DNA from 2 places in the Bacillus sp. SH7-1 genome. Region 1 is predicted to be linked to the other one. Evidence: predicted binding sites of a transcription regulator. Region 1 holds the regulator's gene; the other holds the start of a gene.
What was found. Region 1 encodes LexA, which represses DNA repair genes until DNA is damaged. Its sites were predicted from a motif close to CGAACATATGTTCG; they were not measured.
Positions count from the first base shown of each region.

Region 2: a site for LexA is predicted at 7,259-7,272, ahead of uvrB (excinuclease ABC subunit B). Genes of this name have one in related genera too.

Region 1 covers NZ_QNUD01000017.1:41,313-53,611, reverse strand. The annotation lists gene phnE (phosphonate ABC transporter, permease protein PhnE) at 1-278, opposite strand, end outside; gene phnE (phosphonate ABC transporter, permease protein PhnE) at 278-1,072, opposite strand; gene phnC (phosphonate ABC transporter ATP-binding protein) at 1,069-1,842, opposite strand; gene DN390_RS16165 (phosphate/phosphite/phosphonate ABC transporter substrate-binding protein) at 1,926-2,864, opposite strand; gene DN390_RS16160 (bifunctional metallophosphatase/5'-nucleotidase) at 3,049-4,632, shown strand; gene DN390_RS16155 (DUF896 domain-containing protein) at 4,673-4,912, opposite strand; gene DN390_RS16150 (YneB family resolvase-like protein) at 4,958-5,614, opposite strand; gene lexA (transcriptional repressor LexA) at 5,756-6,376, shown strand; gene DN390_RS16140 (DUF4097 family beta strand repeat-containing protein) at 6,459-7,265, opposite strand; gene DN390_RS16135 (DUF1700 domain-containing protein) at 7,266-7,808, opposite strand; gene DN390_RS16130 (PadR family transcriptional regulator) at 7,801-8,124, opposite strand; gene DN390_RS16125 (helix-turn-helix domain-containing protein) at 8,908-9,741, shown strand; gene DN390_RS16120 (hypothetical protein) at 9,835-10,641, shown strand; gene DN390_RS16115 (hypothetical protein) at 10,667-11,149, shown strand; gene DN390_RS16110 (hypothetical protein) at 11,321-11,653, shown strand; gene DN390_RS16105 (hypothetical protein) at 11,687-12,184, shown strand; gene DN390_RS16100 (N-acetylmuramoyl-L-alanine amidase) at 12,225-12,299, opposite strand, start outside.
Region 2 covers NZ_QNUD01000003.1:142,333-154,631, reverse strand. The annotation lists gene DN390_RS01725 (ABC transporter ATP-binding protein) at 1-261, shown strand, start outside; gene DN390_RS01720 (heavy metal-binding domain-containing protein) at 327-638, shown strand; gene DN390_RS01710 (flavodoxin family protein) at 847-1,386, opposite strand; gene DN390_RS01705 (MerR family transcriptional regulator) at 1,391-1,759, opposite strand; gene DN390_RS01700 (LysR family transcriptional regulator) at 1,811-2,704, opposite strand; gene DN390_RS01695 (YeiH family protein) at 2,857-3,879, shown strand; gene DN390_RS01690 (helix-turn-helix transcriptional regulator) at 4,114-4,311, shown strand; gene DN390_RS01685 (hypothetical protein) at 4,323-4,712, shown strand; gene DN390_RS01680 (hypothetical protein) at 4,731-4,952, shown strand; gene DN390_RS01675 (hypothetical protein) at 5,010-5,237, shown strand; gene DN390_RS01670 (MerR family transcriptional regulator) at 5,338-6,099, shown strand; gene DN390_RS01665 (hypothetical protein) at 6,096-6,716, shown strand; gene DN390_RS01660 (DUF4362 domain-containing protein) at 6,762-7,193, shown strand; gene uvrB (excinuclease ABC subunit B) at 7,345-9,321, shown strand; gene uvrA (excinuclease ABC subunit UvrA) at 9,327-12,203, shown strand; partial or broken gene DN390_RS01645 (DUF4275 family protein) at 12,263-12,299, shown strand, end outside.

The sequences.
Region 1 (12,299 bases):
AAAAAGGCAGAAATAAATGTACCTAATATTGCAATTGCCAACGTATCAATTAAACCATGTAATAAATCTTCACCATCTGGCAAAGATACATACGCCCAATCTGGATTCAATACACCTGTCATAATTGCTTTTGTAATTTCTCCTGCTGTATCCTTAATTCCCTCTAGCGGTACTCCTGAGAAAGCCCATACATAAACAAATGTAAGTGCTATAAAAATAAACCAGCGATATACACTCGGTTTCTTCGGTTTTGGTACGATTACCGTCGTTTTGCTCATTATAATTTCTCCCGCAACAATGTACTTACATAATCAATTAACAATACAACAACAAGAGTATAGATAATAATAGATGCAGTTTGTTGATATTGTAAAAAACCAAGTGTACGGTCATAATATAATCCAATACCACCTGCTCCTACTAAACCTAAAACAGCTGCTGCACGTACGTTCACCTCAAATGTATAAAGAACATAGGAGATAAAATGTGCTTTCACTTGCGGAATTACCCCATAAACAATCCATTGCACTTTATTTGCTCCTACTGCTGTCATCGCCTCTAATGGACCTGGGTCAATCGATTCAATTGACTCATACAACAATTTCGCCACGAGCCCAATTGAGAAAAAAGTAAGAGCCAAAATACCTGGAAGTGGTCCTATTCCAAAAATAGCTACAAAAATCGCCGCTAATAATAAATCTGGTATCGTTCGGATAAAATTTAAAATCAATCGAGCTGGACCGTACAAAAATGTACTAGTAAACACATTACTTGCCGCAAATAGTGCCAGTGGAATAGCTAAAATCGCTCCTAAAGTCGTCCCAATAGTTGCCATACGTATTGTATCCAACATCGCTGTTGTAATAACTTGAAAATAACTCCAATCTGGCGGCACCATCTCTTTTAACAAGTCAATCATATTAGGAAAACCAACTACTAGTTTTGAAAATGATGCGTCGACCTGTACACTACTTCCCCACAACAGCAAAATGACTAGAATAGCCGTTAACATATGTTTCAACTTACTCGGCGGCTTTGGTATCGATTTCGAATATATCGTCACGTCATTCATTTAACTGCCACCTCTAATAATTCACTTTTCTGCGCTACGTCTCCATAAATTTCAGCAAATTTTTCATCCGTTGCCTCTTCTACTGAACCATCAAAAACAATTTCGCCTGCATGTAATCCAATAATGCGTGTTGCATATTGCCTAGCTAAATCAGTAGAATGTAAGTTTACAATTGTTGTAATCCCAAAATCTTCATTAATTTTTTTCAAATCATCTAATACTTGCTTTGTTGTTAGCGGATCTAACGACGCAACAGGTTCATCTGCCAATATAATTTTCGCTTCTTGCACCAACGCTCTAGCAATCGATACACGTTGCTGTTGTCCTCCTGATAATTCATCAGCTCGCGCATATGCTTTTTCTAAAATATTCACCCTTTTTAACGATTGAAAAGCAAGCTCCAAATCTTCTTTTGGAAATAGACCTAACGTTGTACGTAAAGTCGAATGATACCCAACACGGCCAGCTAATACATTTTTCAATACCGTTGATCGCTTTACAAGGTTAAAACTTTGAAAAATCATACCAATATCTCGGCGCATACGGCGTAATCCTTTTCCTTTTGCAGCAGTAATAGACTCACCTTCAATCATGATTTCGCCTTCTGTAATCTCATGAAGACGATTTACCGATCTGAGAAGTGTGGACTTTCCAGCCCCGGACAGCCCCACCATTACAACAAATTCGCCTTTTTCAATTTTCAAGTTTATATTATTCAATCCTTTTGTACCATTCGGATATACTTTGGAAACATTTCGAAACTCTATCACACATCTTACCTACCTTCTATGAATTCAAAACGGCAAACTAACTGAAAACATACCTTTCCAGTTAGCTGCCATTTCCATATGTATTATTGCGTTTTTACTTTCTTCCCATATTCACGAACGATATCAAATTTACTATCATCAGATTTAACATATCCTTCATGTGAATATACTTCTTTTATGATTTTGTGACCTTCCTCATTCTTTCCTATTTCAATGAAAGCATCCTGTAATTTCTTGCTCCACTCTTCATCTAAATCAGAGCGTACCGAAATCGTATCGTTTGGAATCTTCTCCGTAAATTTCACTATTTTCGTTTGATCGAATATATTCGGATAATCTTTTTTTACAATATTACGAGCATCTTGGAATACAACAGCTGCATCTACATCACCATTTAAAAGAGCAATAAGCGACTGATCGTGACCTTTTAATGTAACAGGTTTCACATCTTTTAACGGATCAACACCCTCTTTTAATAGTACAGCCGCAGGCCATACATATCCCGCTGATGACGTTACATCTTGATAACCAATTTTTTTACCTTTTAAATCTTTTACACTATTAATATTTGAATCTTTCTTAACAACAAATTCAGATTTATAAAAGTCTACTAAATCCTTTGTAGGAGCTCCTGTTTCATCGTCCACTCCAAAACGTTGTGCTTGTAAAATTACGTTTGCAGCCTTTTTTTCATGCGCTAGCACATACGCTGTTGGGGGTAAAAATCCTACATCTACTTGCTTAGATGCCATCGCTTCTACAATTGTATTGTAATTCGTTGAAATACTAACTTTTACTGGAATATTTAATTTATCACTTAGTAGCTTTTCTAATGGTTTTGCCTTCGCCTCTAACGTATCTGCATTTTGAGAAGGAACAAATTGAACATTTAAAGTCTTCGGTACATACCCTTTTTTCGTATCTTCATTTTTACTTGCGCTTGATTCCTTCGTTCCACAGCCACTTAATAATCCCGCCGCTAGTACAACCGTCGTACTCATTGCAAAAACTTTTTTCAACATATAAATGCCTCCATTTTTGTTGTTATAAAATAACCTTCCGTAAACATGAAGAAATATATCATACATTTTCACGAATAATTGCTTATTTACAGAATCTTTACACATTCTATACATTCTCATTAAAATTCTCTTCATATATTTGATATGCTTAATTAATAGATAACAATAGAAAAGGTGAATGATATTGAATCAAACTCAAATTGTGACTTTAAACATCTTATTAACAAGTGATATACATGGCACTGTTTATCCAATTCACTACCAAGATAACTCCAAAGCTGAAATTGGTTTAGCTAAAATTTCTACTCTTATAAAAAAAGAACGATCCGAAAATACAAACGTTCTTTTAATTGATAACGGTGACTTCATACAAGGAACACCATTTACTTATCATTACGCTACTTATGAAAAAGATAAGAAAAATCCAATGTCTTTATTAGCGAACTATTTACGTTATGATGCTGCAGTTATTGGAAATCATGAATTTAATTATGGAATGGATGTATTAAACAATGCTATTTCTACTGCAAACTTTCCGTATCTATCAGCAAATATTTTAGACATAAACAGAAACGAACCTTATTTTGGGAAACCATATATAATAAAACATATTGAATCAAATATAAAAATTGCTATTTTAGGGGTGACAACGCATTACATTCCCAATTGGGAACAACCCCATCACATTAAAGATTTACAATTTGAAGATGCATTAGAAACAACAAAAAATTGGGTTTCTTACATTCGCGAACACGAGAAACCAGATTTACTTGTCGTAGCGTATCATGGGGGATTCGAACGTGATTTACAAACTGGGGTACCGAGTGAAGTTTTAACAGGTGAAAACCAAGGATATGCAATGTGTCATGAAATTGAAGGCATAGATATTTTACTAACAGGCCACCAACACCGTGAAATTGCTCACACCGCAATAAATGGTGTAACAGTTTTACAAACCGGATGCAATGGACACTTCATTGGAAAAGTAACAGTAACATTCGAAAAAATAAAACAAAAATGGATAAAAAAAGAGAGTTGTTCACAATTATTGCCCGTGCAAGGAATTGCGACGGACCAAGATATTCTTTCCTTGGTTACCAATTATGAAGAAAAAACACAAAGTTGGCTCGATCAACCTATTGGACTAATCTATGGGGACATGCGAATTTTAGATGCTATGCAAACTCGTTTGCAAGACCATTCTTTTATTGAATTCATAAATAAAATACAGATGGATATAGCTAATGTTTCCATTTCTTGTACAAGCTTATTCCATAATACATCTCCAGGTTTCCCGAAATGTGTAACAATGCGTGACATCGTTTCTAATTATATTTATCCAAATACATTAAAAGTAATTAGAATAACTGGAGCGGATATAAAAGATGCTCTCGAACTCTCTGCTTCTTATTTCACATTAAAAGCAGATGGAACCATCATCGTAAACCCTAGCTACATAGAACCAAAACCGCAACACTATAATTACGATATGTGGGAAGGAATTTCGTACGTATTAAATATTTCCAAACCAATTGGTGAGAGAGTAGAATCTTTACAGTATAAAGGCACTCCTCTTAATATGGATGAAGAATATGACGTCGTTATGAATAATTATCGCGCAAGCGGCGGAGGGAACTTCTTTATGTTTCAAAATAAGCCTGTAATAAAAGACATAACAACAGATATGTCTGAACTTATTGCTAACTATATATTGAAGCACAAAAAAATAGAAGCAACAATCAATAACAACTGGAAAGTTATTAACTAACGAATATAATAAATAAAAAAAGATGGGCTTCGCCCATCTTTTAGTTTAATTTTGCATTATCTTGCTTTTTTAAAGCTTTTAATTTCGCCGGCGTAACATCAGTACCTTGTTCGTTAACGACTTTAATTCCTTTAAGTTCGTTTAACATATTTTGACGAAATCCTTTTAAATATTGTTCACGTAGCGATTGACGCTCACGTTGTTCTTCTTCAGTTAGACCTTCAGCTTTTGCTTTTTTCGCTAAGAAGTTAATGCGTTCAACGAGTTCGTGACTAAGCATCTCGAATCCCCCTTCTAATCAAAACTGATTATTATCATACAATAGTTACTCTTCTTTATCAAGCAATTGCTTTGTATACTCTACATATCTACGATGTACCGTCGCTTTTGAAACATTATGCCCAAAGCCGCGAAGCGTTGCTGCAATTTCTTCGAAAGTAAGTTCATTCTTGCGCAAACGCACAATTTCCTCAATCGGCACTTCTTTCTTCTCTCGTCCTACGCTTAAATGACGATTCTTTAAATTATTTTCTGGACGATAGCCCTTTTCTACTGCGCGTTGCATACCACGTTTAATTTTCAAATTATGAATCTTTCTTTGATACTCTTCAACAATACCAATAATATCTAATACCATCGAATCCGAATCCGACAATTGTAATTCTCCATTATGCGTATGCGTGTATACTTTTATTCCCTCTTTATGTAAACAGTGCATTAATGCAATCTTTGCATTTCCCCTACCAAGGCGCGTTTCATCTTGTATGAGTAGCACATCAATTTGTTCGTCTCGAATTGTATCTAGCACTTCTAATATTCCATCACGTTCAATTGTATAACCGCTAGCCTGCTCTTCAATCACCTTAGTAACATTCATTTGATAGCGCTCCGCTAAATGCAATAATTCATCTTTTTGACGTAATAATGATGTTTCTTGCGCTTCTTTTGTTGTACTCACACGTGCATAAATAATTGCATTCATTATGAACCCCTCTTTCTCACTATTATTTCCCTTCAGTGTAACATAAATTCGCCTTTTGTTCGAACTTATGTTTGTAGAATGTTTTTTCACATGTTATACTTATTAATAAGAAAAATGAAAGAAAACGAGGTGTTAGAAAACATGGAAAAGTTAACGAAACGCCAGCAAGACATTCTCGACTTTATTAAGCTAAAAGTACAAGAAAAAGGATATCCACCTTCCGTACGTGAAATCGGTCAAGCAGTCGGCCTCGCTTCTAGTTCTACAGTGCACGGACATTTATCAAGATTAGAAGAAAAAGGATACATTCGACGCGATCCAACAAAACCACGAGCAATCGAAATTTTAGGTGATGACCGAATGGATACAGAAACACAATCTGTTATTCAAGTTCCAATCATCGGAAAAGTTACTGCTGGATTACCAATTACAGCAGTTGAAAGTGTAGAAGATCACTTCCCACTTCCAGCTAGCATTGTTGCTGGAGCAGATCAAGTGTTTATGTTACGTATTTCTGGAGATAGTATGATTGAAGCTGGTATTTTCGATGGAGATCTAGTTGTTGTTCGCCAACAACAGTCTGCATATAATGGTGAAATTGTAGTCGCTTTAACAGAAGATAACGAGGCAACTGTTAAACGTTTCTATAAAGAAAAAGACCATTTCCGCCTACAACCGGAAAACTCTTCATTAGAACCTATCATTTTAAAACAAGTGTCAGTTATCGGTAAAGTAATTGGCGTGTATCGTGATTTACATTAAGAATATAAAAAAGATAATTACCTTATATATATACGGTAATTATCTTTTTTGTATTTTGATAGATTTTCATACATTCTATTTCTTATAAACGCGTTTCAATCGTCACATCTCCAGCAGCAGTTTTACCGCTAATCTTTTTACTCCCATTACCAATTGTTACGTTTTTATTTTCTTCATTAAAAATTGTTACATCTCCAGCAGCACTTTGTCCGGTGATTACCGCATCTTGTGGTTTTTCCGATAAAATAATATCTACATCTCCAGCAGTTGAACTTGCTTCTAGATTATACGTAGAATCATGATCTAGAATATTTATTTCCCCACTGGTCGTTTTTGCAGTCACTTTCCCTATTACTTTTTTAAAGTTCAGCTCACCAGCTTTTGTAGATCCCTCCACATTCTTAGCCGTTACACGTTTCAAATCCACTTCACCAGCAAGTGTCTCAACACTTACACGGTCACTTTTCACATCACTTATGTCGATTTGTCCAGCAGATGAATTTACTTTTACATCTTGGTAAGAGCGTTCAGGTACAAGGAGAGTCAATGTAGACGTTTGAAACCTAAAATCGTAAAAGGAAAAATCAAATGAAGCACCTTTTTCTCTTTCCCCAATGATTTTTAATGTGTCACCATCTTCAGCAATACGAACCTCTTGTTTACGTGTATCTCCTGATTGCTTTACATAAAAAGAAGAGTCAGGAGATTTTTGGACAACAATATCCCCGGCATCTAACTTAACTTCTATATTTTTTAATGTTTCATTTTTGATTATATCTTCTTTGTTTCCTTTTTCTGCAGTTTGCACTGCTTTTTCATATGTTTGTGAAATCCCAATTACTCCAATAATGATACAAGCGATTGCTACTAACAATATTTTTTTCATCATCTACTCCCCTTTTATCATTTTGAAGTTCCATATTACATAACGTACGCATAGCCTTTTAAACCACTTCGTACTATAATAAGCGATAATACATAACAACAAACCTACTCCAACAAACGTTATACTAACGAATAAATCCAACCATATAAAAGTACCCATAAATACTTTTCCAATTACGAAAAATGGTGTCACTACACTAGCAATCCCACCGACCCAAAAAGAAAATATAAAAGCAATAATTGCAACTAACGGGCCTAACACAATAATGAAATTAAACAAACTAAGTCCAATTGCTGCCATGACAGCTCTTGTCACATTTGAAGTTGATGGATCTTTTTTCATTTCATCGAAACGATACATCGCAAGCAATTCTTTTGCAATTACTTTCGGAGAGCCAAGCCCCTCTATTATTTCCGATTCAGTTTTCCCCTCTTCTATCCCAAACTGAAAATGCTCTTCATAATCAAATAAAATATCTTTCCTCTCTTCGTCTGGTAACTTTCTAAGATGACTTGATAATTCCTTAAGAAACTGTTCTTTACTCATGCCATTCCACCCCTTCAATAATTTCTTGTACGCCTTTCGCAAAATCACGCCACTCTGTTACCAACAAATTCAGTTGCGTTTCCCCTTGCTCAGTTAGTTGATAATATTTACGAGGCGGCCCCTCCGTAGATTCTTTTAAATACGTTTGAAAATATCCTTCTTTCGTTAAACGACGTAATAAAGGATACACTGATCCTTCCGATATTAAAAATTTATTTGAGATTTGCTGAACAAGTTCATAACCGTAGCAATCCTTACGTTTCACAAGTGCCAACACACACAGTTCTAACACACCTTTTTTAAACTGAACGTTCAAGGATAGTCCTCCTTTCTCATTTCAGTACTGTTCAATACACGGTACCTTCATTATCCATAATATACCACTTAGTATTGTTTATTGCAAGGTACTATATTTTAAAACACTTGAACTTTAATATTAAACATATCCGATACCGAACAAAACATATCATACATTTTTTTATACCCATAGATATTACGCATGTTACTTTTACTTATCCACTCTTTTGGAACAAACAAATCATTCGAATTTCACCACGTTACATTAAAAATATGGAATAAAACTTTAAATACCTCCATAATTTTTTTCGGGCATTTTTGAGGCGTCTATTCAATTCATTTCAACTAACAACTATATTGCCCACAAACAAAAAAAGCCTTAATACCGTAGTATCAAGGCTCTTTAATCTCTTAGTAAAGAGACATATATTGATCGCGTTCCCATTGGTGAACTTGTGTTCTAATCAAGCTTCACACCCTAATAACAAATCAAAATAATCACGGAACCGCTATTTATAAGGAATCTTAAAAATTTGAAACTCAAAACAAATAATATTGTTTCATTATTTTGTGGGCATTTTGTGGGTACTTTTGTGGGCATCTATTAATCAAAAAACAAAAGAGCACAGCGTGTATATAAAGTGCTACCAACACTCTGTATACCATCCGCCTACTCTGGATAGGCAAACACTTGCTGTACTCTTACGGACTATTTTACAGTACGTAAGGGCTCCTTAGCAACAGTTTGCTTACATCTGGCATTCTGTTGCTTTTTTGTTTTATACAAAGGGGCCTATATAATATGGAAAAGAAGCGTATCGATGTTATCGCAACTAAAGAATCCTTCCACAACTTATCATCATTCAAATATGTGGAAGAACTAAATAAAACTGTACGTGCATACAGAGACACTATCCGTATGTCTATTAAACGTACTGACGTACAATCTAAACTTATTACGTTACTTGAAATTTTAAAGCGTCACAGCTGCAAATATGTAGGTGTTAGTTTCCTATGCAAAAATAGAATAGCTGAAAAAATGGAAGTTTCATATAAAACTGTACAACGTTTAATGAAGAAACTTGTGGATCTAGAGATGATTAAACAAGTAGCAATGAAACGTACAAAAGATATGCTTCAAACTTCTAACGCTATTATCATTCAACCAATTGTGGAAGAAGTGTCCAACAAGGTAGATACAAAAAGTCCTACAAAGTGTCCTACCATTAAAACAACCCCTGTTTCCTTAAAACAAAATATAAAAGATATAAACAAACGTAATAGTAATGAGAATAGCAATACTCCTGAAGAGAACATTGAACAAGCTGATTTTGTTGCTCATTGGGTACCACAACGTTTTCTTTCTTTAGTTAGCTCTTTTTACAGTGAATCTAAAACAATTCAAGAACTGTGGAAGGTCGTAAGACAGTGCAATGATGTGATCGATTTTGAAACTGGTGATAAAGCATTTAACAAAGAGCAAGAGCTTGAAATCGGCTTAAAATCTATTAAAGAATTTGTTATGAAAATTAAATCCGGCACAAAAATGAAGAAGGGTAAATTCGCTTATTTCAACGGTATTGTAAAGAATTTAATGGACAAGTACTTTTGGGATAAAGAGTTTATGGAATCATAAAAAATTCCATATCTTATTTATATAATTTATATTATGGTATAATATGCTAATTAAAATGTATTAATTATAAAAGTTTAAAAAGGAGTATACATAATGAAAGCAAAGAAACTAATATGTTTTTTAGCATTACCACTTATGTTAGTAGCATGGGTAGGATGTTCTAAGGACAATGCAGAAGAGAAGAAGACTGATAATGTAAAAGTTGAAGATCATAAAAAGACTGACAGTGTACAAGATGCAGAGTCAAAGGATAAAGTTAAGACACAAGAAACTATAGATGTAGAAAAGAATAAGGAACAAAAGGTATTAGAAACAGAAGCAAAAGATAAAAACCAATTAGCTAAAGAAGAGGTTAAGCAAGAAGTTAAGGAAGAAGTAAAAGAAGAAGTTAAACAAGAAGTTAAGCAAGAAGAAATCAAGCAAGACAAGGTTAAACCAGTATTAAGTGAAGAAGAAAAGGCAAATTTAACATTAGCTGAGTTACGTGAGTATGAGGGCAAACAAGTATTTTCAGATGTTAAACCTCCAGTAACTATTAGTCAGTTTAAAGAAGAGATTAGAACACAATCTAAGAAGTTTATGGATGCAATAGAGGGTACTAAAACAATAATCGAAAAAGATAAGACATTAAAGACGAACAAAGAAGAGTTAAGAAAACAGTATGAAGTTGTAAAAGAACAAGCTGATAAGGTAACGGGAATCAAAGCACCTACTGACTATAGCTACTTCAAAGATGAACTAATTGATGAAATGAAAATAATTGTACCATCTCTAAATGGGTTATTTATAGGTCTAGACACAAATGATGAAGCGAAAACTGAATCTAGTAAGTCTTCTCTAAACGATGGTTTAGATTATTTTAAATCAACATTAAACGAGATAGAAAAGCTAGAGCAATAAAACTAACAAAAAGGGGTATGTGAAAATGAAACGTAAACTATTAACTTTAGCGATTCCGATGTTGTTAATAACTGGGGTAGGTTGTGAGTCAAACGATAAAAAGAAAGACGAAGTAATGGAAGCTTCTGTTAAAGCAAATAAGAAAGAAGACTATGGTAAGAATGCAACATACTTACTTAAAGATTACACGGAACAAACAGAAGAAATAAAAGACCTTGTAGATAGCAGAAAATCTAATAAGAAGAAGGCTGAAAAGTTAAAAGAGTTATCAAAACCTTATTTTGAATTAATTGATAAGATTGATAAACTAGATTATCAGTTAGCTGAAGACAATAAAACACCAATAAAAGTAAGTAAAGCAATGATATACTCGAAATCAGGGTTAGAAAAAATGCAAACAGGTTTAGAAGAGAATGACGAAGATTCAATTGAATTCGCTAAAAAGAATTTAGACGAAGCTTCTGAGATAGTAGACAAAGCAACAAAAGAACTAAGTAAAAACAAATAATATACAAAGGGGTATATGAAAATAAAACGTAAACTATTAGCTTTAGCTATTCCTTTTATATTGTTAGCAGGTTGTACAACAGAGACATATGGACTTACACAGTCAGAGTTACGAAAAGTAGACAAAGAATATTAATCAAGTAAGCTAACGATATAACAAGGAGGTTATTTCATGAGTTATGATACTGTAGCATCGCTACAACGTATGCAACAATTAGAACAAGCTCAAGCTGCAGCTGGGAAACGATTAGTTTTAAAGCCAATATATTCATCTGTAGATGTTGCGTTAATTATTGTTGCGGTTATTTTATTCATTCCAACCTTCACTTTCTCTTTAGTGGCATTTTTAGTTTACTATTATACAAAATTCTTTTTCATGAAAACACGATTAGTAAAGAATGTAGCTACTGGTGAAAAGTTTTATGTGGATAAAGAAGACTTCAAACAATATAAGAGAAGTTTAAAGAATAAGGAAAAACAAGTTAGAAGAATTTCTGATTTGTAACAAAATAGAAGATACATCAGGAGGACAATTAGCATGAAGAAATTTATCGTAGCAGGATTAGCATTAGGCCTTTTAGCTGGATGCAGTTCTACAGATAGTAAGAGCGAAGCTAAAGACAATAATACACAAAGTGCAAAATCAGAAACTAGCAGTCAAAAAACAAGCAAGCATCCTTTCCCTAAAGATGCAACGCCAGTTGGAGAAGGAAAAATTACAGTTGATACACCAGCAGGAAATTCTGAGAATGGAAATGTACCTGTTTTATTTGCAGATAAAAATACCATTATGGACCAAATTGGTTTAGATTATTCCAACTTCCAAGGTGACAAACAAACATTTGTTTACGTTGATAAAATCTTTAATATGACTACTCAAGTTGGTGAATTAACACAATCTACTTTCTCATTAGAAGAAAACACATTAAAACCGGGTGTACATACAGTTACTGCAGTTCAATTTGAGAATGATGATCCAAAGGGTAAAGTATTGAATTTTGTTGAAGCTAAATACGAAGTTAAAGAAAAGAAGTAATAAAAAAAGCCGACTCCTGGATTGGAATCGGCTCTTATTTTTATTTAACTTCATAATACCAATCTTTTTTATCCAACCATTCTTTTGCGGCTTTCAGCTGTACATCCGATGTTGG
Region 2 (12,299 bases), on a different contig from region 1:
AAAAACCCGCCAATTTTAATTTTAGATGAAGCGACTTCTGCACTAGATACAGAGACGGAACTAGCAATTCAAAAATCGCTTGCAGAATTAGCAGTTGGCCGTACAACATTAGTGATTGCGCATAGACTTGCAACGATTAAAAATGCAGATCGTATCGTCGTTGTAAATAAAGACGGTATTGCAGAGCAAGGTTCACATGATGAATTAATTGAGCGTGGCGGAGGATATAGTAGGTTATACGAAGCGCAGTTTAGTTTGTAAATATAATTTGTACTGAATTAGTGCACCATAAGTAGGTGAAAATCTCATATGGGAGGCTATAAAGTATGATTGTAACAACAACGTCTACAATTCAAGGAAAAGAAATTATTGAGTATATCGATATCGTCAATGGAGAAGCGATTATGGGCGCGAATATCGTTCGTGACCTTTTCGCTTCTGTCCGTGACGTTGTCGGCGGTCGTGCTGGCGCTTATGAAAGTAAATTAAAAGAAGCGCGCGACATCGCGATGGAAGAAATGAAAACTTTCGCAAGACAAAAAAATGCGAACGCAATTGTTGGTATCGACGTGGATTACGAAGTAGTTCGCGAAGGGATGCTAATGGTTGCTGTAAGCGGGACTGCTGTCCGTATCTAAAATGAAAAGCCGTGCTGATGCACGGCTTTTTGTTGTTATGTCTAATATTTCTATGTCGAAGTTCCAATATTTCTTGGGAAATGCGGAAGGCCCTGTCGATATATAGGGAAGACATTAGAGCACTTCTTTACATTCTTGGATTTGAACTAATAATGTTTCGTATTCTTGTTCGAGAGATTTGATGTCATCGTTTTTGTCAAACTAATTTCTATTTACTATTTTTGAATTCGTTATTATAAATTTTTGCTTTTGTCAGTGCCTCAGCATCATTTTGGATTTCATCTAGTCCATTCGCATCTCCAACAATATACCCTTCAAATGATGAACCAACAAAATCAAAGATGTATTGGAACTGGGAGATAAGCGGTAATGCTTTTAGTTTTGGATTATCTCCACCAACGATGACAACATACATTTTTTTGCCTTTCATTTTTTCTTTGAAATGAAGGGATGTATCACGCAAGCTTTGTGACCAGCGATCGACGAAGTTTTTCATATGTCCGCTCATTCCGTACCAATATAATGGTGTAGCAAAGATAATCGTGTCGTGCTCTAACATGCGTTTCGTTAACTGCTCGTAGTCATCATGTACAGTTTGGAAACCTTCTGCATCATGACGTTGATCTGTAATAGGATGAACTGTATAGTCCCGCAAGTAAATTTGTTCCGTTTCAACGCCCTCTATCATCATACGTGTTAAAGCTTCTGTATTTCCATTTTGTCTTGAACTGCCATGTATAACAAACATGTAATCATCCCTTTTCTTTTGCTTGTTTTAGGAGTGAAACGTGTTTTTGCAAATTCGTTTGAATGTTGGAAAGCAATGAGATTTGCTTTGTTACTTCATTGAGTTTATCTTCGTAAAGCATAAGGATACTACTGCACGGATTGTCGTACAGGTGCGGTTCAATTTCAAGGCAGCGCAGCATCCTTGCCGTCTCTTCTAAATTTAAGCCAATTTGCAAGTACATTTGAATAAGCTCCACTTTTTCGATAGCATTTTCATCAAAATCACGGTAGCCATTTTTGAGGCGCTTCGAAGGGAGTAATCCCTTTTCTTCGTAATGTCTTAGTGACCTTTCGCTAACGCCAGTTTCTTTTGATAATTCCCCAATTCGCAATGTGTTTCACTCCTTTTAAACATATTGTAAACCTTCACACTAATGTGAAGGTCAATGCTGTTTTTTCGCAAAAGAATCTACATGATTTAAAAACACTTGAATGGCCTTAGACGGAATAAAATATTTGCCGCGCACGATGGAGAATGGACGGATGAGTTGTTCATTTGGAACTTTGACGTGGAATAGTTCTTTTGCAAGTAGCTCTTTCCGTACAGTCCAATCAGAAAGTATAGCGATGCCAAGCCCGGCAGCGACGGCTTCCTTCACGCTTTGGATACTACTAAATGTAAAGAATCGTTTCAGTTTTAAATGGTGTTGATGAATAAATCGGTCACTATAAGCGCGTGTACCAGAACCATTTTCTCGTAATACCCATACTTGATCTTGAAGTGTGCTTTCATTCACTTCATTTGTGCGGAGCAGTGGATGATTTGGCGGGACGACGAGCTTCATTTCATCTTGCATAAACGTTTCAACGTCAACGTCGGCGTATACGACTTGCCCTTCCACTAAGCCGATATCGATTTGATTAGAGCGAAGGCTTTGCAAAACGTCTTCTGTATTAGAGATAAAAGTATGAACTTCGACGTGTGGATTTTCATTCGCATAGTTAGCAAGTATTTTTGGAAGTAAGTATTCACCAATTGTAAAACTAGCACCGATGCGAAGAGTTCCTGTTACAACGTTATGTAGTTCATTAATTTCTTGCTTAGCATCTTCATAAAGAGAGAGCATTTGCTTTGCGTGTATATATAAAATATTTCCTGCTTCGGTAACTTGAACATGTTTCGGAGAGCGCTGAATGAGTGTAGTTCCAAATTCATTTTCTAAATTGCGAATGTGCATACTTACGCCAGGCTGTGAAAGGTTTAATAATTCTGCTGCACGGGAGAAATGTTTCTGTTCAACGACAGTAACAAAAATTTTTAAAATATCTACGTTCATACGATGAGCTCCTTTCGTTTTTCTTTCATCTTATCATAAGTATTTCTGATGATAGAGATTCGGTATTGGTATTAAACTTATTATAGAAACTCTCTTATAATGTAAGTAGAAAGAACATGCATGTTCCAATACGATTATTGGAGTGGTTCAAAATGGAACAAACACTTGTTATACAAAAGAAGAAGGGCTTTGGATTTTCGCAAGGGATTGGGATTACACTATTAATCGCAATCGCTGCAAAATATTTAGCAGAGCTTCCATTTTTAAATATTATGGGACAATTAGTAATTGCTATTCTAATTGGGATGATTTGGCGTGCGGCAATTGGAGTTCCTCATGATGCAATTGCAGGGACAAACTTTGCGAGTAAGAAGTTGCTTCGCTTTGGGATCATCTTACTTGGAATGCGGTTAAATCTTGTTGATATTGCGAAGGCTGGGCCGAAAGTATTGGTCATCGCTGCGGTTGTTATTACAGTTACGATTTTCGTTGTATATGGACTAACGAAAGTATTTAAAGTAGAGAAAAAACTTGGAATTTTAACAGCGTGTGGGACGGCAATTTGCGGCGCGGCTGCGGTCGTGGCAATTGCGCCGCAAGTGAAAGCGAAGGATGATGAAACGGCAGTTGGTGCCGCAATTATTGCAATTTTAGGTACAATATTTACGCTTATTTATACGTTATTATATCCAGTGCTTGGCCTATCTCCATACGGATACGGAGTTTTCTCAGGGGCGACGCTGCATGAAATTGCTCATGTTATCGCAGCTGCGGCGCCAGGAGGAAGTACGGCTGTAGACATCGCAGTTATCGTGAAGCTAACGCGCGTTGCAATGCTCGTACCAGTAGCAATTTTAATTGGATTATGGTTTGGAAAGAGCGAAGGAAGCGAAGAAAAAAAATCGTGGCGCGACCTTCCAATTCCATGGTTCATTTTCGGATTTTTAGCGATGAGTGCAGTGCATTCGCTTGGCGTGATTCCAGAAGTTGTTGCGGGATACATTGTTGTTCTTGCTTACATGCTTATCGCAATGGCGATGGCAGGACTTGGTTTAAATGTAGAGTTTAAAACGTTCCGTAAGTTAGGAAGCAAAGCATTTGTGGCGGGGCTGATCGGTTCGGTTTGCTTATCGGTTCTTGGATACGTTCTTGTATATGCGTTAGGATTTATGTAGTAGGACGAAGAAGCTGTTCCCAAAGGTATCTGGGGACAGCTTTTTCTTATGATTATAGCGCTACGGCTGTCGATATATTAAAAAATCGCTGATATAAATTGAATTACTCTTGTACTTTGTTAGAGTAGATGTTCAGTGAAACATTTTTCTGAAATTTGTAAGGATATCTTTACTTGTAACTGGAAAATATTTATAATTTAAGTAAAGATATCTTTACTTTTGAAGGTGGAGCCTATGGGTGTGAAAAATAAAATTAAAGAATTAAGAAAGCAACATCATATAACACAAGTTGAAATGGCAAAGGCGATGCAGGTGACACGGCAGACAATCGTGGCGATTGAAAACCATCATTATAACCCGAGTCTAGAGCTATCCTTAAAAATCGCCAAATATTTTGGGATGAAGGTGGAGGAAATCTTTACGCTAGAGTAAGGGGAGGAAAAATGAACGATACTAAAAAGTTGTTTATCGGTGCGACTTTTGGATTGTTTTTGGGAGACATTATAGTTCATATTATGAATCCGGCTATACCAATTTTACCGCTCATAGTTAGTAATATTTTAGCGATTGTATTTCTAGTGTTGTATACAAATTACAAAAATCGTAAGTACAGAAAAGAAGAACTTCCCGATATAGATGAGCGAGTAAATGAAAATATAAAAAAGCATGTAAACGTCTCATTTATATTCGCATTTCTGTTGCTTATTGTTTCTATTGTTGCGAGTAAAGCAATAGGCAGGGCTGTTATACCAGTGCAAGAGATATTTATAATATGTAGTTCCTTATTTGCGGGTAGTCTCATCATAGGAGTTATGGTAGGCAAACGAGCATAGTGATAGGAGGAATGAAAAATGCAAGATGAGTTTGAGAGATTTCAGTCGGATAAAGCGTTTAAATATGTAGGGTTATTTTTCACGATTAGTTTAGCAATATGGAGTTTATATAATTTAATTGTTGACGGAAATGCTGGTATGCCTTTTGTTTTATTTGTACTAGGGCAGTTTGTTTATTTCTTTGTGAACTATTGGCCGAAGTGGAAATATAGAAATAGTAAAGAGGCTGATCGTGTATAAGTATGGCATCGACGAGTATTTTCGCAACAAGGAATAGATAGAAAAAGGGGAACTGGGATGGGATTACCGGTATTATGTGTCGCTACAGTCATATTTGCGCTTCTTTGGGGAATGCAAAATTTTTCTCGTAATCCAGTGCCAAGCATTTGTATTATGATTGGTACTGTAGGTTTATCGTATTATTTATTACTATTAGCTCATTATCATAAAACAGCAACGAGCGTTGTTGTTGGAGCGATTATTTTATTTTGTGGGCGTGCTGTACAAAAAGGATTATTTCCGTAAAAGCTGTTTATACAAAGAGTATAAACAGCTTTTTGTATTTTTTTTACAAAACACTTGAAAGTTACGTAACGTCATCTTTTATAATGAAGGGGAAGAGGTGATGGTAGTGATTTCAATACAACAATTGACGAGAGAAACAGGGGTTACGGTACGTACATTACGTTATTATGATCAAATAGATTTATTGAAGCCGAGTGGTAAAACAGAGGGTGGACATCGGTTATATAGTGAAGCTGACGTTATTCGTTTGCAACAAATTTTATTTTTAAAAGAAATGGGATTTTCATTAAAAGAAACTGCGAATATGTTAGTAAAAGGTGAGCTCGATTTAAAAAATTCGCTTGAAAAACAACTTCGGTTTGTACAGGAAGAACAAAAGAAATTTAATCGAATGGAGAGTGTTTTACAAGCAGTTGTTTATTCGGTAGATGTGGAAGGAGAAATCGATTGGAAAGTTATGTTTGAACTGATTCAGCTTTCGAAGCAGTCTTCCCGTATACGTGAAATATTTCAAAATGAAGTGTTTTCAAAGGAAGAACAAAAATTACTTCATAATTTACCAAACATGAGTAAGGAAGACCCGAATGTTTTAGAATGGGTAGATTTATTAAAGCAATTCCGTACTTTTATGAAAGACGGTAAAGAAGTAGCTAGTGATGAGGTACAAGGGGCAACGAAGAAATTAATGCAGAAATGTTTAGAAATGGCTAATGGTGATGAAGCGTTTTTAGATAAGTTATGGGAAGTTAGAAAATCGAAGGAAGATTCACAGAAAATGAGCCTGTATCCGATTGAAGAAGAACTTTTACTATATATGGATGAAGCGTTTCGTATTTATGATGAAAAGGAGAGGGATAAATGAGTATGCTCGCAGAATATCGTTGGTATTTTTTAATTGGGGCAGAGATTGTATTTTGGTTATCGGCTATCGGTTTCTTTTTACTCCGTTACGGATTTCGTTTGAAAAAAGCGAGTTTTATTATGGGGATTGTGCTACTCGTAAATGAAGTGTTTATTTTAACTTTAGGAGTAGTGGATTACTATCAAACAGGAAAGTTCTCTAACTTTCAAATCATTACTGTAATTATTTTATTGTATGCAGTTTTCTACGGGAAAAAGGATTTGAAGAAGCTTGATATATTTGCGCAAAAATTAGTTGCGAAATGGCGGAATGAGCCGGCGCCTATTATAGAAGAACAGGTAGAATTAACAGGTATGGCTTATGCGAAGCAGGAAATGAAAAATTGGTTATTGCATCTTGTTTTATTCGTCGGTGTGCACATATTCTTTTTCTTCGCGTATGGATTTATTCCATTTGAACAATGGGGCAATTGGTTAGAGTCGGGAATCGTTTTAAATAAAGCTGCAAGTCGCGTGAGCCAAGTGTGGGCGATTATATTTTTAGTTGATACAGCGATTTCATTTTCATATGTTCTTTTTCCGAAGAAGGAGAAAGGGAACAAGAAGCTACTTTCGTAGGGGAAAGTAGCTTTTTTAGTATACCAATAGTTTGTATAGGAGAGGATGACAGTAGGAAAAAGAACCAGTTTTATATGGATATTTCTCTTTAGTTTAGTGGCATGCTCACCATCTAACACTACAATTGATAAGAAGAATGATGTCATTGTAAAGGGAGCAGGAATTCTCAATCTAGATAAATTTGAAAAGTTCGTTTTGAATGTCGAGCAAAGGGAAGTTGATAAAATAAGAATTGTACAGTATACCCTTGAAGGGGACCCGATTTTTCAAACGTTAGAGTATAGTGGGAACGATATATTTTATGTGTCAGATAATAGAAAAGACAAATTTGCTGGGAAGGATAAAGGGTTACATAAAGATAGTTGTAAAAGTATTGTTAAAGAGCACCGCGAATCAGAAAGTACTTATCGGTTAATAGATTGTATGAATGAAGCTGGGCGCAATGGATATGACTTAGTATATGTACCTAAAAAATAGAATTAATAGAGGAAGGAAGTATTTACTCCTTCCTTTTTCTATGTATATATTGTCGAAAACTTTACCGAATATCTGTTCGTTTTTTTAGGTTTTTTATGGGCATTCGTGGTAAAATAATAATACAGATTTTTATGAGGAGGTCGGATTTTCCTTGGAACATCAATTTGAAATTGTCTCAGCGTATTCCCCGCAAGGTGATCAGCCGGTAGCTATAGAGAAGCTTGTAGAGGGAATTAATAGTGGAAAGAAAAAGCAAGTGTTGCTTGGAGCGACAGGAACGGGTAAGACATTTACGATTTCAAATGTCATTAAAGAAGTGCAAAAGCCAACACTTGTTATGGCTCATAATAAAACGTTAGCAGGGCAGTTATATAGTGAGTTGAAAGACTTTTTCCCGAATAATGCAGTTGAATATTTTGTTAGTTATTACGATTATTATCAGCCAGAAGCGTATGTACCACAAACAGATACGTTTATTGAAAAGGATGCACAGATTAATGATGAAATTGATAAATTGCGTCACTCGGCAACGTCTGCATTATTTGAACGGGATGATGTAATTATCGTTGCGAGTGTTTCGTGTATATATGGTTTAGGTTCTCCGGAAGAATACCGTGAGTTAGTTGTTTCACTTCGAGTTGGTATGGAGAAGGACCGCAATCAATTGCTTCGTGAACTTGTTGATGTACAGTATGGACGTAATGATATTGATTTCAAGCGTGGTACATTCCGTGTGCGCGGAGATGTAGTTGAAATCTTCCCGGCATCACTTGACGAGCATTGTATTCGAATTGAATTCTTCGGTGATGAAATCGATCGTATTCGTGAAGTAAATGCGTTAACAGGTGAAGTATTAGCAGAACGTGATCATGTAGCAATCTTCCCAGCATCTCACTTCGTTACACGTGAAGAGAAAATGAAGGTCGCTATTGAAAATATCGAAAAAGAATTAGAAGAACGTTTAAAGGAGTTAAATGATAACGGTAAGTTATTAGAAGCGCAGCGTATAGAGCAACGTACACGTTATGATTTAGAAATGATGCGCGAGATGGGCTTTTGTTCAGGGATTGAAAACTATTCCCGTCATTTAACACTTCGTCCAGCAGGTGCAACGCCGTATACGTTATTAGACTATTTCCCGAAAGATTTCTTAATCGTTATGGATGAGTCGCACGTATCAGTACCACAAGTAAGAGCGATGTATAACGGTGACCAAGCACGTAAACAAGTGCTTGTGGATCATGGATTCCGTCTGCCATCAGCTTTAGATAATAGACCGCTCACATTTGATGAGTTTGAAGAGAAAACAAATCAAGTTATTTACGTTTCAGCAACGCCAGGACCGTATGAGTTAGAGCAGTCGCCAGAAGTAATAGAACAAATTATTCGTCCAACAGGGCTTTTAGATCCACCAATCGATATACGACCAATTGAAGGGCAAATTGACGATTTATTAGGAGAGATTCAAGATCGCATTGCAAAAAATGAACGTGTATTGATTACGACTTTAACGAAAAAAATGTCAGAGGATTTAACGGATTACTTAAAAGATGTAGGAATTAAAGTGAACTATCTTCACTCTGAAATTAAAACATTAGAACGTATTGAAATTATCCGTGACCTTCGCCTTGGTAAGTTTGATGTACTTGTCGGTATTAACTTATTACGGGAAGGATTAGATATTCCAGAAGTATCACTTGTAGCTATTTTAGATGCTGATAAGGAAGGGTTCTTGCGTTCAGAGCGTTCACTAATTCAAACAATTGGTCGTGCCGCGCGTAATGAAAACGGCCGCGTTATTATGTACGCAGATCGTATAACAAGATCGATGGGAATTGCGATTGAAGAAACGCAACGTCGTCGTACTATACAAGAAGCTTACAATGAAGAGCATGGTATTACGCCGAAAACGATTCAAAAAGGCGTGCGTGATGTAATCCGTGCAACGACAGCTGCTGAAGAGCCGGAAACATATGAAGCAACGCCAGCTAAGAAGATGACGAAAAAAGAGCGTGAAAAGACAATTGCGAAGATGGAAGCAGAAATGAAAGAAGCAGCAAAAGCGTTAGACTTCGAGCGTGCAGCTGAATTAAGAGATTTACTATTAGAATTAAAAGCGGAAGGGTGAACAGAGTGAGTAAGAGCAAGGATTGTATTGTTGTAAAAGGTGCTAGAGCACATAACTTAAAAAATATTGATGTAACCATTCCGAGAAATCAGCTTGTCGTTGTAACGGGATTGTCTGGTTCGGGAAAATCATCGTTAGCGTTTGATACGATTTATGCAGAAGGGCAGCGCAGATACGTAGAGTCGTTATCTGCGTATGCGCGTCAGTTTTTAGGACAAATGGATAAACCGGATGTAGATACAATTGAAGGATTATCACCAGCGATTTCGATTGATCAAAAAACGACGAGTCGTAATCCGCGTTCAACTGTTGGAACGGTAACGGAGATTTATGATTATTTACGTTTATTATTTGCACGAATTGGTACGCCAATTTGTCCGAATCATGGCATTGAAATTACATCACAAACAGTAGAGCAGATGGTAGACCGTGTACTTGAATATCCTGAACGTACGAAATTACAAGTTTTAGCTCCTATCGTTTCAGGGCGTAAAGGCGCGCACGTGAAAGTGCTGGAAGATATTAAGAAGCAAGGTTATGTTCGTGTACGTGTTGATGGTGAAATGCTTGATGTGTCTGATGAGATTACGTTAGATAAAAATAAGAAGCATTCCATTGAAGTCGTGATTGACCGTATTGTTGTGAAAGAAGGGATCGCAAGCCGTCTTGCTGATTCACTTGAAAGTGCATTAAAGCTTGGCGGGGGCCGAGTGTTAATCGATGTTATGGGAGAAGAGGAACTGCTATTTAGTGAACATCACGCTTGCCCGCATTGTGGTTTTTCAATCGGAGAATTAGAGCCGCGTATGTTCTCATTCAACAGTCCATTCGGGGCATGTCCTTCTTGTGATGGACTTGGTTCAAAGCTAGAGGTGGATTTAGAGCTTGTTATTCCGAACTGGGATTTATCGTTAAATGAGCATGCGATTGCTCCTTGGGAACCGACAAGTTCACAATATTACCCACAGCTTTTACAATCTGTATGTAATCATTACGGCGTTGATATGGATATGCCTGTGAAAGATATACCGAAGGATTTATTTGATAAAGTGTTGTATGGAAGCGGTGAAGAGAAGGTTTACTTCCGCTATGTAAATGAATTTGGTCAAGTAAAGGAAAATGAGATTTTATTTGAAGGTGTTATCCCGAATATAGAGCGTCGTTATCGTGAGACGAGTTCTGATTATGTTCGTGAGCAAATGGAGAAGTATATGGCAGAACAAGCTTGTCCGAAGTGTAAAGGCGGACGCTTAAAGCCGGAGAGTTTAGCTGTTTTCGTTGGTGATAAAACGATTGCTGACGTAACGAAGTATTCAGTTCAAGAAGTACAAGAATTCTTCTCGAATGTAGAGCTAACGGAGAAACAACAAAAAATTGCTCATTTAATTTTAAGAGAAATTCAGGAGCGCGTTGGGTTCTTAGTGAACGTTGGTTTAGATTATTTAACGTTAAGTCGTGCCGCAGGAACTTTATCAGGTGGTGAGGCGCAACGTATTCGTTTAGCAACGCAAATTGGTTCTCGTCTTACTGGCGTACTTTACATTCTTGATGAGCCTTCTATCGGTTTACACCAGCGTGATAACGATCGCCTTATTCGTACATTGCAAGAAATGCGTGATTTAGGCAATACATTAATTGTTGTTGAGCATGATGAAGATACGATGATGGCTGCTGATTATTTACTGGATATTGGACCAGGTGCAGGTATTCACGGTGGGCAAGTCGTATCAGCGGGGACACCAGCTGAAGTAATGCAAGATGAGAATTCATTAACAGGAAAGTATTTAAGCGGTAAAGAGTTTATTCCAGTTCCACTTGAGAGACGTAAAGGCGACGGGCGTAAAGTGGAGATTGTCGGCGCAAAAGAGAATAACTTAAAGAACGCGAAAATGTCATTCCCGCTTGGTACATTTGTAGCGGTAACGGGGGTATCTGGTTCTGGGAAAAGTACGATGATTAATGAAGTATTATATAAATCGTTAGCTCAAAAGTTGTATAAAGCGAAAGCGAAGCCAGGTACTCATAAAGAGATTAAAGGTCTTGAACATTTAGATAAAGTAATCGATATTGATCAATCGCCAATTGGTCGTACACCACGTTCTAATCCAGCGACGTATACAGGTGTATTCGACGATATTCGTGATGTGTTTGCACAAACGAATGAAGCGAAAGTGCGTGGATATCAAAAAGGACGTTTCAGCTTTAACGTAAAAGGTGGACGTTGTGAAGCGTGCCGTGGTGATGGAATTATTAAAATCGAAATGCACTTCTTACCAGACGTATACGTTCCGTGTGAAGTTTGTCATGGTAAACGTTATAATCGTGAAACGTTAGAAGTGAAATATAAAGATAAAAACATTTCTGAAGTGTTAGGGATGACAATTGAAGATGGAGTAGAGTTCTTCGCTAATATCCCAAAAATTAAGCGTAAACTTCAAACGCTTGTAGACGTTGGGCTTGGTTATATGAAATTAGGGCAACCAGCTACGACGTTATCTGGTGGTGAAGCGCAGCGTGTGAAATTAGCTTCTGAATTACACCGTCGTTCTACAGGACGTACACTATACATTTTAGACGAGCCAACGACTGGTTTACACGCGCATGATATCGCGCGTCTTCTAGAAGTGTTGCAACGTCTTGTTGAGAGCGGTGAGACGGTACTTGTAATTGAACATAATTTAGATGTGATAAAAACAGCTGATTATATCGTTGACCTTGGACCAGAAGGCGGAGATAAAGGTGGACAAATCGTTGCGTCCGGAACGCCGGAGCAAGTAGTGAAAGAAGAGCGTTCATATACAGGTAAGTATTTAAAAGAGATTTTAAATCGTGATAAAGCAAGAATGAAAGAGAAGATAAAAGAAGTAGAGCTATCACAATAAGTGTATGACTAAAAACCGAGTGGAAATGACACTCGGTTTTTAATTCATAGGGGGAGAAAATGGAGTTTATAGATGTCTTAAGAAAGAAAAATATGA